Regions from separate parts of the Georgenia sp. H159 genome, predicted to be linked through region 2. Evidence: riboswitches for the same ligand, from Rfam matches in the RefSeq annotation. Region 2 holds a riboswitch; each other region holds the start of a gene.

Region 1 (4,273 bases), on a different contig from region 2:
ACGATCCGGGGCTCGGCGGGGGGTGCGGAGGCGCGGAGCCCTCAGCGGCGGCGCCAGGGGACGTCGGCAGGACCGCGGGTCTCCTCCTCGGCGGAGCGAGCGGGGACGACCATGACGGGGCAGACGGCGTGGTGGAGGACCGCCTGGCTGGTCGAGCCCATGAGCAGCCCGGCGAAGCCGCCGCGCCCGCGGGACCCGACGACGACGAGGTCGACGGCGGTGGAGAACTCCGCGAGCAGTGCCGCCGCGTTGCCGTCGAGGGCGTGCTGGCTGACGCGGACCTCCCGACCGGCGACGGCGCGCTCGACCGCCACCGAGAGCCCGACCTTGACGTCGGCGAGCACGTCGTCCCGGTCGACGGCGGCCGGCAGCCAGGCGAGCGACCCGGCTCCCCCGCCGATCGGCACCGCGGCGACGGCGGTGAGGTGGGCGTCCCACGCGGCTGCCTCGTCCACCGCTCGGCGCAGCGCGATGGTGGCGGACTCCGAGCCGTCGACACCGACGACGACGCGGCGAACCGGCGTGAAGGGCGGCTGACCGTCCTCGGTGCGGGGAACCACGACGGTCGGGCAGTGCGCGTGCGCGGGCAGGGAGGAGGACACCGTGCCGAGGAGACGGTCGGCGAACCCACCGCCGCCGCGAGTGCCGACGACGGCGAGCCCCGCCTGGCGGGAGAGCTCGACGAGCACCCCGGCGGGGTCACCGAGCTCGAGTGCGGAGGTGACCTCGAGGTCGCCGCCCACGCGCTCGACGGCCTCCTCGAGCACGGCCTGCGCCCCGGCCTGGATGGCCGAGTCGTCGACGGCGGCGAAGCCGCCGTCGAGCGAGGCGACGGTGAACGCGGGGACGGCGTACGCACAGACGACGTGCAGGCGCCAGCCGAGGCGTCGTGCCTCCGCCGCCGCCCAGTCGAGGGCCGCGTTGCTGGTCTCGGAGCCGTCCACACCGACGATGACGACGTTCTCGCGGGGCATGTCACCCTCCAAGCTCGGGAGCCGTTGCTCCCCATTGTGCTCCGTGCCGACACCCGTGTCGGCGGTTCGAACGTCCGACGGGCCCGCACCGTGGCGGTGCGGGCCCGTCGGGCGGAGCGTGCGGCTGTCAGCCCACCCGGATGAAGGTCGGGTTGGACTTGTAGATCGCGCGCGCCGACAGCGGGTTGCCGGGGCTGTGCGCCGCGATGTACTGGCCGTTACCGAGGTAGATGCCGACGTGTCCGGGCCACCACACGAGGTCACCGGCGCTCGCCTGGGCGGCGGAGACGACGGTGCCCGCGTTGCGCTGGGCGCTGGAGCTGCGCGGGATGCTGATCCCGGCCTGGGCGTACACGTAGGACGTGAAACCGGAGCAGTCGAACCCGCCCGGGGTGGCGCCACCCCACACGTACGGGGTGCCGACGTAGCGGAAGGCGATGTCGACGATCGCGTTGCCGGAGGCGGCCGGGGCGGGGGCGGCCGCGGGAGCGGGCGCCGTCTCTGCGGCAGCGGTAGCGGTCGCGGTCGTGCCGGCCTGGGCGGAGGACGTCCGCGTGCGGGAGGCGGACTCGGCGGTGCGGGCGGCGGCCAGCGCCTGCGCCTCGGCCTCCGCCTCTGCCTGCCGGGCGGCCTCGTCGGCCGCGATGCGCTCGGCGACCGGGTCGGCGTCCTCGGCGTGGATGGTCTTGGGCGGGATCGCCTCGACGGCGAAGTCAGCGACGGAGTACTCGACGTCGGCGGGGACCGACACGGTGGGGTTGACCGTCAGCGCGGTGCGCGCCTGGTTCGAGAGCGCCGAGACGTCCACCTGCGGGAGGGAGGAGCCCTCCGGCGCGGCGACTGCCGTGCTGGCCGCCATGGTGAGGGCGAGGCCCGAGGACGCGGCGACGAGCATGCCGCGACGGGCTGCCGGGCCAGTGACGGCCTGTCCGAACGCTGTCAGTGGCGTGGTGGGGCGGCATGCCGCGCGGTGGCGAGCCCCGGTTGTGGTCACGGTCACGTGTTACCTCTCCTGCTGCCGACGAGGTGAGCTGTCGGGTTCGGATGGGAGATCACCCGGCCCGTCCTCTCGGACGGGCTTCACCCCTAGGGGCCGACCTGGGCCGACCGCCACTACTTGGTTCCCCCGCCCCTGCCGACGGACATTCTCAAAGGGAACCTCGGGACGGCGGCAGGGTTGGGCTCCGTCCGAGGGCTCATCACTGGAGGGGTGCGAGGAGCGAGTCGGACACTACCCGAGCCCTCGGTCAAATGTCACGTTCCGGTTACGACGATGTGGGAAGCGTGTCGCGACTCACGTCCGTGGAGCAACAAGAAGCCCGGATTTCCGCGACTCTCAGACCTCGACGAAGAGGTGGCGGGTCACGTCCTCCGGCACGTCGAGCACCAGCTCGGAGCCCTCGGCACGGAGTGAGACGATGCCGACACCGCGCTGCAGCTGCAGCCGCACGCCGGGCCGCACCCCGGCCTCGGCGAAGCGGGCGAGGAGCTCGACGTCAACCTGGAGCGGCTCGCCGATGCGCCGGAGGACGACGTCACCGTCGTCGGTACCGGCGAGGGAGGCCAGCGCCCGGAGCGTGGGCTCGGCGGGGGCGCGGGTGTGCTCCCCGAGCTGCGCAAGCCCCGGGATCGGGTTGCCGTACGGGTCGTGGTGGGGGTGGTCGAGCAGCGCGACGAGCCGGTGCTCCACCTGCTCGCTCATCACGTGCTCCCAGCGGCAGGCCTCCTCGTGGACGTACTCCCAGTCCAGCCCGATGACGTCGATGAGGAGGCGCTCGGCGAGCCGGTGCTTGCGCATGACCTGGGTCGCCTTCTCCCGCCCCGCCTCGGACAGCGCGATGCGGCGTCCCTCCTCGAGGTGGAGCAGGCCGTCACGCTCCATCCGGGCCACCGTCTGCGACACCGTCGGTCCGGAGTGCCCGAGGCGTTCGGCGATGCGGGCACGCATGGGCACCACCCCCTCCTCCTCAAGCTCGTAGACCGTCTTGAGGTACATCTCGGTGGTGTCGATCAGGTCACTCATGCGTCGCTGCCCATCTCTCGGCTCCTGCACCGAGGATAGGACGCCCGGCGGCGCACGTCCGGTCCCCGGCGTGGCGTCCTGCGCAGTGGCACTCGGCACAGCGACCGCCCGGCGACGCTGTGGGAGAATGGCACAACCATGACCGACCGCACCCCTGCCCCGGCTCGTCCCGGCTGCCGTGCGTCCGTCGTGTGTTGTCCGACCTGCTCCTGAGCCGAACGATCCCCTCGGCCCGGAGCGTCGGACGTGTCGCCGGGCTCGACGTGGGCCCGTCCGCCGCCGGCCCGGGCCTCGACGAAAGGTCCCCCATGACGAAGACCCCATCGCGGGTGCTGGCCCTGACCGCCGTCTCCGCGCTCGCGCTGGCCGCCTGCTCCGGTGGTGACGGTGGCGACAGCGGCGGCGGCAGCGGCAGCACGACTGCCGCCGAGACAGAGGTCATCATCGGCTCGACCAACGAGCCCACCGGCTTGCAGCGCAACGTCGGCGGCAGCTCCGGCGTCCGACAGACGATGACCCGCAACGTCTACGAGGGCCTGGCGGCCATCGACGTCGACGGCGAGATCATCCCCGCGCTCGCCGAGAGCTGGGAGGTGAGCGAGGACGGCCTCACCTACACCTTCGACCTGCGCGAGGACGTCACCTTCCACGACGGCACCCCCTTCACCTCCGCCGACGCGGTGTGGTCCCTGAGCGAGATCATCTCCGAGGAGTCGGTCGCCGCCCGCAAGTCGGACCTCAGCGTCATGGAGGAGATCACCGCTCCCGACGACCACACCCTCGAGGTCGTGCTCTCGCGCCCGTCCCGCTCCCTCATCTTCCACCTCGCCGGCGAGACGATCGTCAAGGAGGGGGACACCGAGCACACCGCGGACAACGGCACCGGGCCCTACCGGTTCGTCGAGTGGACGCAGGGCGACCACCTGACGATCGAGCGGTACGACGACTACTGGGGCGAGCCGGCGAGCAACCCGGGCGCCACCTTCCAGTTCTTCACCGACACCACCGCGATGAACAACGCGCTGGCGACCGGCGGTCTCGACCTCGTCATCGCGGAGGACTCCCCCGACCAGCTCGCGCAGTTCGAGGGCAACCCCGGGTTCACCATCAGTGAGGGCACCTCGACGACGAAGTGGCTGTGGGCCTTCAACGACGACGAGGCGCCCTTCGACGACGTCCGGGTCCGCCAGGGCCTGTACCGCGCCGTCGACCGCGACGCCGTCCTCGACGCCGTCTGGGCGGGCCGCGGGCAGGTCATCGGCTCCATGGTCCCCCC
Region 2 (4,273 bases):
CGCCGGCCGTCAGGCTCGGTGACCGTGACCCGGGCGGCGAAGTCGCGGGCCTGGGCGTCGACGGTGAACCGGGAGGTGAGCTCGGTCAGGGAGAAGGTGAAGGGCTCGAGGTCGGCGCCGGTGACCATGGACCCGGGGGTGAAGGTGTCGTAGTCGACGAGGGAGTTGGCGAAGGTGCGGCCTTCGACGACGACGGCCTGTCCGCGGTAGGCGACCAGCTGCGCGGCACCCAGGGCGACGAGCACCCCGATCAGGGACAGGTGGAAGACGATGTTGCCGGTCTCGCGCAGGTAGCCACGTTCGGCGCTGATCCCTTCCGCGGTCACGGCCACCCGGAAGCGGCGGCCCAGCGCCGAGCGGACCGCCCCGGTCACCTCCTCGGTGGTGGCGGTGGTCGTGTGCGTGTCCCGGACGGGGAAGCGGGTCAGGCGGCGCGGGACACGGGAGGGTGCCGCGCGTAGCGCGGTGATGTGGGCCTTGGTGCGGGGCAGGATGCAGCCGATGAGGGAGATGAACAGCAGCAGGTAGATGGCGGCGAACCAGGGCGCGGCGTAGATGTCGAGCAGGCCAAGGCGCTCGAGCCAGGTGGCGAGCTGGGGCCGGTCGGCGCGCAGGGTGGCCACGCCGGCGGGGTCCTGGGGGATCTGCGGGATGAACGCGCCGGGCAGCGCGGCCAGGGCGAGCAGCATGAGCAGCAGCAGCGCCACCCGCATGGAGGTGAGCTGGCGCCAGGCCCAGCGCAGCCAGCCGCGCACACCGATCCCGGCGGGGGCCGGGGACTGGGGCGGCATGTCCTGCGCCTCGTCCATGGTTCGCAGACCGGCGGGACGGTAAGCCATCACACAGTCCTCACGTAAGCCGACGACCGGGGACCCGTGCACACACGGGGACGCTAACCCACCGTCCTGAAAGACCGGGAATGCCGGTTAAGGTTTGATTAAGATGCGTCGGTTTCGGTGTGGCGACGCGACGGTCGGGGCTGTGGTGCGGGCGTCGTCAGCCGATGGTGGCGAGGAGCTCGGTGCAGGCCTGCTCGCAGGCACGGCAGGCCTCGGCGCAGATGCGGCAGTGCTCATGGTGGCCGGCATGGGCAGCGCACTCATCCCCGCAGGAGCGACATGCCTGGATGCAGGCCTGGAGCAGGGCGCGGGTGAGGTTGGCGTCATAGCCGGTGTGCCGGGACAGCACGCGGGCTGTGGTGTCGCAGATATCGGCGCAGTCGAGGTTGGTCCGGATGCACTTGCGCAGCTGGTCGACCATGTCCTCGCTGAGGCAGGCGTCCGCGCAGGCGGTACAGGCCTGGGAACACGCCACCAGGGCCTCGATCGCCCGCGCGAGCGGGTCGACGTCGAGGCCGATCTCGCCGGGGTGGGTGGTGATCATCTCCGCGGTTCTCATTGTCTTCCTCCATCTCTGATTGCTTGCCCCGTGTCGGTGCGGGCTTGCGACGTTACGCGGGGTGCCCGGGGGGTGCCTGGGCAGGAGTCGTGATGTTGATGAAGGTTTGATGAACTCTTCCCGTAGGGCCGTTATCGAACCGTGATCCTGGGGTTGGCGTGTGTAGCGTCGCTTCTGCTTCTTGCCCCCTTCATCGCAGAAGCTCACGTGCGGACGCCGAGCCCTGCCACCGCACTGTGGTCCTCGATCGTCCGTGGCAGGGACGGGGAACCCGATGTGGGCCTGCGTGCAGGTCCTTGGGGTGAAGCTCGATGCCTGAGCCGGGTGTGCTCCTACCCGAACCCGACAGCTGACCTCGTAGGCGCCCTGGAGAGGTTTACCCGTGACATCTAGCCACACCCGTGGTCGGCACCGTGCCGAGGGCCGTCCCGTTACCGTTTTCTCATCACTGGGTCCGTGCTTGAAGGGTCCGGCCGCGCGTCGTGCCGCGCTTGCCGCGGCTTCCTCCGGTTTGGTGCTGACCATGGCCACGACCACCGCCTCTGCGATGGAGCCGGTCCACCCCGACCCGCCGGTGGTCGGCACCCAGGCCAGCGATACCCCGACGGCGAGTGCGCAGGCCAGTGGTACCGAGACCGCGGAGGTCACCCACACCGTCGTCTCCGGTGACACCGTGTGGAAGCTGGCGCAGCGCTACGACAGTACGATCTCGGCGATCGTCACCGCCAACGGTCTGAACGCGCAGGCGCTGATCCGTGTCGGTGAGGTGCTGACGATCCCCCAGGGGCAGGCGAGCGTGTCGGCGACGACGTCGACGGCGGTCACTGAGCGGGAGGCTGCTTCGGCCTCGCGCTCGGCTTCCCGCAGCGAGGCCCCGCCGGCCAACACGTCGGGCAATGCTGTCCTTGACATCGCCTACCGGTACGTCGGCACCCCTTACGTGTGGGGCGGGTCGACCCCGGCGGGCTTTGACTGCTCGGGGTTCACCCAGTACGTCTACGCCCAGGCGGGCATCTCCATCCCGCGGTCCTCGGCGGCGCAGCGCAACGCGGGCACGCAGGTCTCGGCGTCCCAGGCCCAGCCGGGTGACCTGGTGTGGTGGCCCGGGCATGTGGGGATCTACGTGGGTGGGGGGCAGTACATCGCGGCCTTCAGCCCGGGTAACCCGCTGTCGGTGCGTGACATCTACAAGGCCAACCCGACGTTCATCCGGGTGGGCTGAGCAGCGGTGGTGGCCCGCAGCTGGCTGCGGGCCACCACCGGCCCGGGTCAGACGAGGGTCTGGAAGTTGGCGACGAGGCCCTGCAGGTAGCCCGACACCCAGATCCACAGCCCGGTGACCATCGCGAGTCCGAGCAGGACGAGCAGCCCGCCGCCGAGGCGTTGGAAGGCGCGGCGGTGGCGGCGCAGGAAGCCCAGTGCGCGGGTCGAGCGGGACAGCAGCATCGCCCCGGCGACGAACGGGACACCGAGGCCGAGGCTGTAGGCGAACACGAGGACCCCGCCGCGGGCGGGATCGGCCTCGCTGAAGGCGAGGCTGAGGACCGCGGCCAGGGTGGGGCCCATGCAGGGCGCCCAGCCCAGCCCGAACACGACACCGAGGAGCGGCGCTCCCCACAGGCCCTGCCGGGGGGTCAGGTGCAGGCGGCGGTCGCGTTGCATGAGTGGGACGTAGCCCATGAAGGCCAGGCCCATGAGCACGACCAGCGCGCCGAGGATGCGGGTGGTGAGGTCGAGCCAGGGGGCGAGCAGGATCCCGAGCCAGGCGAAGATGACGCCGAGCAGGACGAACACGGCGGTGAAGCCGGCGACGAAGAGCAGTACCCCGGCCAGGAGCCGCCCGTCACGGACCTTGGTCTGCTGCCCGCCAGGCAGGCGGGCGCCGGGGGTGGTGGCCCCGGCCATGCCGCTGAGGTAGCCGACGTACCCAGGCAGCAGGGGCAACACGCACGGGGAGGCGAAGGAGATAAATCCGGCGATCGCGGCCACGGGGAGCGCGGCGAGCATGGGGCCGGTGAGCACGGTGCTGGCGAAGAAGGAGCCGAGCTGGTCCATCGCTCAGGCCGTCTCGGCGAGGGTGTCGTCGATGAGGCCGCGCAGCGTGGTGGGGTCGATCTGGCCCATGATGCGGGCGGCGACCCGGCCCTGGCGGTCCAGGACCACGGTGGTGGGCATGGCCTGGAGTGGCACGAGTCCTTGGAAGGCGGCCACGGCGGCGGCTCCTTGGTCGTGGATGGAGGGGTAGGGGACCTGGAAGGTGCGCTCGAAGGCCTGGGCGGTGGCGGCGTCGTCGCGGGGGTTGACCCCGAGCAGCTGCACCCCCTGGGGGGTGTAGTCCTCGTGGATGGCCCGCAGGTCCCCGGCCTCGGCGCGGCACGGCGGGCAGGCGGCATACCAGAAGTTGACCACCACCACCTCCCCGCGCCACTGGCTCAGGTCGACCTCCTCGCTGTCGTAGGTCTGACCGATGAGCTCGATGGCGCCGTCGCGCTGCTGCGGCTCCCAGGTCGCCAGGGACCCGTCTCCGGCGATGTAGCCGGCGCCGGAGTCTTGTCCCGCGTCGGTCTGGGCGGTGGCGGCACAGCCGCTCAAGGCCACGACGGTGGCCAGGGCGGCCGCCGTGAGCACGCGCCTGAGGGGTGCCCGACGCCTGGAGGGTCTCACGCTTGTCACCTTTCCCAACCGAAACCCCGCCCGGGGCTCACTGATCGCTGCACTGGTCCGGCGACCATCGTCGCCGCTTTGGTGGGAAGTTCCCCAACCGGGGGGCGACCGGGCCGGTTCTTAACCGAATCTTCACCGTTCACCAGGCGGTGCCGCCGGTGCGGCGACCCCTTCGGGAACCGCGAGGATCCACGCGTTTTCGGAGCACGCT
Region 3 (4,273 bases), on a different contig from region 2:
GTGGCGGCGAGCACCGGAGCACCACGGGGGACAAGGCGGGATGGGGTCACATCGCTCCTGGGAGAGTGGTCGGCGATCACGACTATAAGGACCGCGACGTGGTCCGCTGTCGACGCGTCCTGCGGCACGGGCACCGGTGTGGTCACCCGACCGTGTTGGTGAAGAGCCCGATGTCGTCCGCGATGGAGGGGAAGACCCAGGTGAAGAGCGCCGCCACGGCAACCACGGAGAGAAGCACCGCCTCGATCGCCTTGAGCCAGCGCGGCCCGGGCAGCGTCCTCCAGATCGCGGCGTACATCAGGGTTCCTCCATGAGCTGTGCAGGTGCCCCGCCCGCGCGGGGGTACCACTCGGTGAGCTCTCCGTGGGTGATCCAGCGCTGCGCGGCGGAGTAGAGCGGGTGGCACGTCGTCAACGTGATGAGACGTCTGGTCGGTTCCACCCCGGGCTGCCCTGGCACCGGGGCGACGACATCGACACGGTCCGGGGTCACGATGTAGTCCTCGGTGACGCGGTAGACGAACCACCCCTCTGCGGTCTCCACGACGATGGGGTCCCCGGGTCGAAGCTCCTCGACGTGACGGTAGGCAGCGCCGAAGCTCTGCCGGTGTGCAGCGGTGGCGAAGTTGCCGACCCCGCCGGGCATCGCGGTCTCTGGGTAGTGACCGATGTTGCCCTCGTTCAAGACGGTGGCCACGTCGACCCCCTCGGCGACGGGAACCGCGTAGTCCTCCCCCCACCTCGGCACGTAGACGATGCCGAAGACGTCCGTCGCGCCGGGAGGCGTCACGGCCGGCGGAGGCTGATCGCTCGGCGTCGGGTTCTCCGGGGCAACGGAACGGTCGGGTTGTGTCTCACGCCCCGTCGCGCCGCCGATACTGGCCCGAAACTGCTCGACCGTCGCCTCCTGCTGCTGTCCGGCGACGACATCTGTCCACCACAGCTGCCACACGACGAACAGGGCGACCAGGACACCGAGCGTCAGCATCACCTCTCCGACGACACCGACGGCGCGCATGCCGATGGACGGCCTCCGCCCCGGACCGGACCCGGTCGGCCCCGAGGCAGCGGGGCCAACCGGTGCGCCGACGTCGGACAGTTCACGAGCCGAAGCGACGTCGGGCTCCGGGCGGCCCGTCCTCACGGTTCGTGGTGAACGTCGTGGTCGACGGAGTCGGTGACTTCGGGTGCCGCCGGCTCGAACGACGCACTGATCTGCGGGCCGATGACGAACGAGGACAGTGCGAACATGCCCCCGAACAGCGCCAACGCGATCACAGGCGCCCACCAGCTGGCGAAGCGACGCTTGAGCTTGACGAGCATCGGCACCGACGCGACCAGCCCCAGAAACCCGAAGAGGGCCGTACCGCCCGCACCGGCCACCAGGGCGGTGCCCACAAGAGGACCCGCGTGGTGCAGGAGGTGGGGTGCCAGCCCGACCACGCCACCGACCGTCCCGGTGATGACCGTCCATACCGTCCTGCGGGGCTTCTCACGTGCCACGTCAAGCTGTGCCGCCGACACGGGGTCGACCGCTGCCGAGTGTGCGACTGCCGTCATGACCACAACGTCCTCCACCTGGTGGAGGATTTCGGCAAAGGAATGATTAACGATCGATGTAGCGCGCCACCAGGCACCGGCGTTGCCGATGGTAGGTAAGAGACGTCGACCGCTTCGTCAGGGGTGGGTCGGAGCAACCGCGACGAAGTCAGGGGCGGATAGGTGCTACCGGACGGGCCGTGCCTGATGAGCGAGACGGGACGGTGCGCGCAAGGGACCGATGTAAAGCCTCGTGATCGCCGACCTGCTCAAACCGGTGGATCTGGGCAGGAGGGCGGTGCGACACCGCGCCGAGAGCCGTCAGCCAGACGACGCCTTCGGGGCGGGGAACTGTCGGCACGGTGAATGTGTCGGGCCCGCCACGGAGAAACGAGTGGTGGTCCGCAGCCAGTGCCGGCTGCGGACCACTCGTGGCGCGGTGCTCAGCCCACCCGGATGAACGTCGGGTTGGGCTTGTAGATGTCACGCACCGACAGCGGGTTACCCGGGCTGAAGGCCGCGATGTACTGCCCCCCACCCACGTAGATCCCCACATGCCCGGGCCACCACACCAGGTCACCCGGCTGGGCCTGGGACGCCGAGACCTGCGTGCCCGCGTTGCGCTGCGCCGCCGAGGACCGCGGGATGGAGATACCCGCCTGGGCGTACACGTACTGGGTGAACCCCGAGCAGTCAAAGCCCGCCGGGGTCGACCCACCCCACACGTACGGGGTGCCGATGTACCGGTAGGCGATGTCCAGCACCGCGTTGCCCGACGTGTTGGCCGGCGCGGCCTCGGCGCGGGGCGCCGAGCGTGACGCCGACGTGGTCTCCCGCTCGGTGACGGCCGCCGTCGACGTCGCCGCCACGGCGGCCTGCCCCTGCGGGATCGTCAGTACCTCACCGACAATGATGAGGGCCTGCGCGTTCAGCCCGTTGGCCGCGATGATCGCCGAGATGGTGCTGTCGTAGCGCTGCGCCAGCTTCCCCACGGTGTCCCCCGACACGACGGTGTGGGCGACCTCGCCGACCGCGTCGCTGGCCTGCGTGCTCGCCGCCGCCTGGGTCTCGACCACCGGGGGGTCGGGGTGGACCGGCTCCATCGCGGAGGCGGTGGTGGTGGCCATGGTCAGCACCAGGCCGGAGGAGGCCGCGGCAAGCGCGGCACGGCGCGCGGCCGGACCCGTCAGGCACGGACCCAGCGATGAGAAAACGGTGACGGGACGGCCCTCGGCGCGGTGCCGTCCACGGGTGTGGCTAGTTGTCACGGGTAAACCTCTCCAGGGCGCCTACGAGGTCAGCTGTCGGGTTCGGGTAGGAGCACACCCGGCTCAGGCATCGAGCTTCACCCCAAGGACCTGCACGCAGGCCCACATCGGGTTCCCCGTCCCTGCCACGGACGATCGAGGACCACGGTGCGGTGGCAGGGCTCGGCGTCCGCACGCGGGCTTCCCGTGAAGGGGGACGAGAAGCAGGAGCGACGCTACACACGCCCACCCCCGGATCACGATTCGATAACGGCCCTGGGGGAAGACTTCATCAAACCTTCATCGTCATCGCCCGTTCCTGCGGCTGCGTGGCCACGGCAAGCCTCGTAACGTCGCAAGCCCGCACCCGTCATGACTGTCCGCGGGGATAGCGACTGACGAAGGAGCAAGACCATGAGAACCGCCGAGATGATGAACACCTACCCCGCCGAGATCAACCTCGACCGGGACCTGCTCGCCCGGGTGGTGGACACCCTGGCGGCCTGCTCCCAGGCCTGTACCGCCTGCGCCGACGCCTGCCTCAGCGAGGACATGGTCGACCAGCTGCGCAAGTGCATCCGCACCAACCTCGACTGCGCCGACATCTGCGACACCACCGCCCGGGTCCTGTCCCGGCACACCGGCTACGACGCCAACCTCACCCGCGCCATGCTCCAGGCCTGCATCCAGGCGTGCCGCTCCTGCGGGGACGAGTGCACGGCCCACGCCGGGCACCACGAGCACTGCCGCATCTGCGCCGAGGCCTGCCGCGCCTGCGAGCAGGCCTGCACCGAGCTCCTCGCCGCCATCGGCTGAGGACCCCCGCAGCACAGCCGGCCGCCACGCGGTGACCGGCGCCTCTTAACCGAACCTTAACCGGCATTCCCGGCCTTTCCGGGCGGTGGGTTAGCGTCCCTGAGTGTGTGCAGATCCCCGGTCATCGGCTCCGTGAGGGCGGTGTGATGGCTTACCGTCCCGCCGGTCTGCGAACCATGGACGAGGCGCAGGACATGCCGCCCCAGTCCCCGGCCCCCGCCGGGATCGGTGTGCGCGGCTGGCTGCGCTGGGCGTGGCGCCAACTCACCTCCATGCGGGTGGCGCTGCTGCTCCTCATGCTGCTCGCGCTGGCCGCCCTCCCCGGCGCGTTCATCCCGCAGATCCCCCAGGACCCCGCCGGCGTTGCCACCCTGCGCGCCGACCGCCCCCAGCTCGCCACCTGGCTCGAGCGCGCGGGCCTGCTCGACATCTACGCCGCGCCCTGGTTCGCCGCCATCTACCTGCTGCTGTTCATCTCCCTCATCGGCTGCATCCTGCCCCGCACCAAGGCACACATCACCGCGCTACGCGCGGCACCCTCCCGCGTCCCACACCGCCTGACCCGCTTCCCCGTCCGGGACACGCACACGACCACCGCCACCACCGAGGAGGTGACCCGCGCGGTGCGCCGTGCCCTGGGTCGCCGCTTCCGGGTCGCCGTGACCCCCGAGG

Evidence for each region. Region 2 has a riboswitch for cyclic di-AMP ahead of VR894_RS17725 (C40 family peptidase). Riboswitches for the same ligand answer to the same signal wherever they lie in the genome.
Region 1: linked by a shared signal. The riboswitch ahead of VR894_RS06685 (C40 family peptidase) and the one ahead of VR894_RS17725 (C40 family peptidase) in region 2 are both predicted to bind cyclic di-AMP.
Region 3: linked by a shared signal. The riboswitch ahead of VR894_RS18265 (C40 family peptidase) and the one ahead of VR894_RS17725 (C40 family peptidase) in region 2 are both predicted to bind cyclic di-AMP.

The regions. Positions count from the first base shown of each region.
Region 1 covers NZ_JAYDZY010000004.1:55,573-59,845, reverse strand. Annotated here, with positions in the region: gene VR894_RS06690 (universal stress protein) at 42-974, opposite strand; gene VR894_RS06685 (C40 family peptidase) at 1,102-1,869, opposite strand; cyclic di-AMP (ydaO/yuaA leader) riboswitch at 1,977-2,129, opposite strand; gene VR894_RS06680 (metal-dependent transcriptional regulator) at 2,311-2,997, opposite strand; gene VR894_RS06675 (ABC transporter substrate-binding protein) at 3,306-4,273, shown strand, end outside.
Region 2 covers NZ_JAYDZY010000017.1:2,612-6,884, forward strand. Annotated here, with positions in the region: gene resB (cytochrome c biogenesis protein ResB) at 1-839, opposite strand, end outside; gene VR894_RS17720 (four-helix bundle copper-binding protein) at 997-1,398, opposite strand; cyclic di-AMP (ydaO/yuaA leader) riboswitch at 1,603-1,777, shown strand; gene VR894_RS17725 (C40 family peptidase) at 1,922-2,620, shown strand; gene VR894_RS17730 (cytochrome c biogenesis CcdA family protein) at 2,668-3,453, opposite strand; gene VR894_RS17735 (TlpA disulfide reductase family protein) at 3,457-4,062, opposite strand.
Region 3 covers NZ_JAYDZY010000018.1:41,687-45,959, forward strand. Annotated here, with positions in the region: gene VR894_RS18250 (hypothetical protein) at 143-298, opposite strand; gene VR894_RS18255 (class E sortase) at 298-1,098, opposite strand; gene VR894_RS18260 (hypothetical protein) at 1,140-1,559, opposite strand; gene VR894_RS18265 (C40 family peptidase) at 1,982-2,665, opposite strand; cyclic di-AMP (ydaO/yuaA leader) riboswitch at 2,810-2,984, opposite strand; gene VR894_RS18270 (four-helix bundle copper-binding protein) at 3,200-3,601, shown strand; gene resB (cytochrome c biogenesis protein ResB) at 3,748-4,273, shown strand, end outside.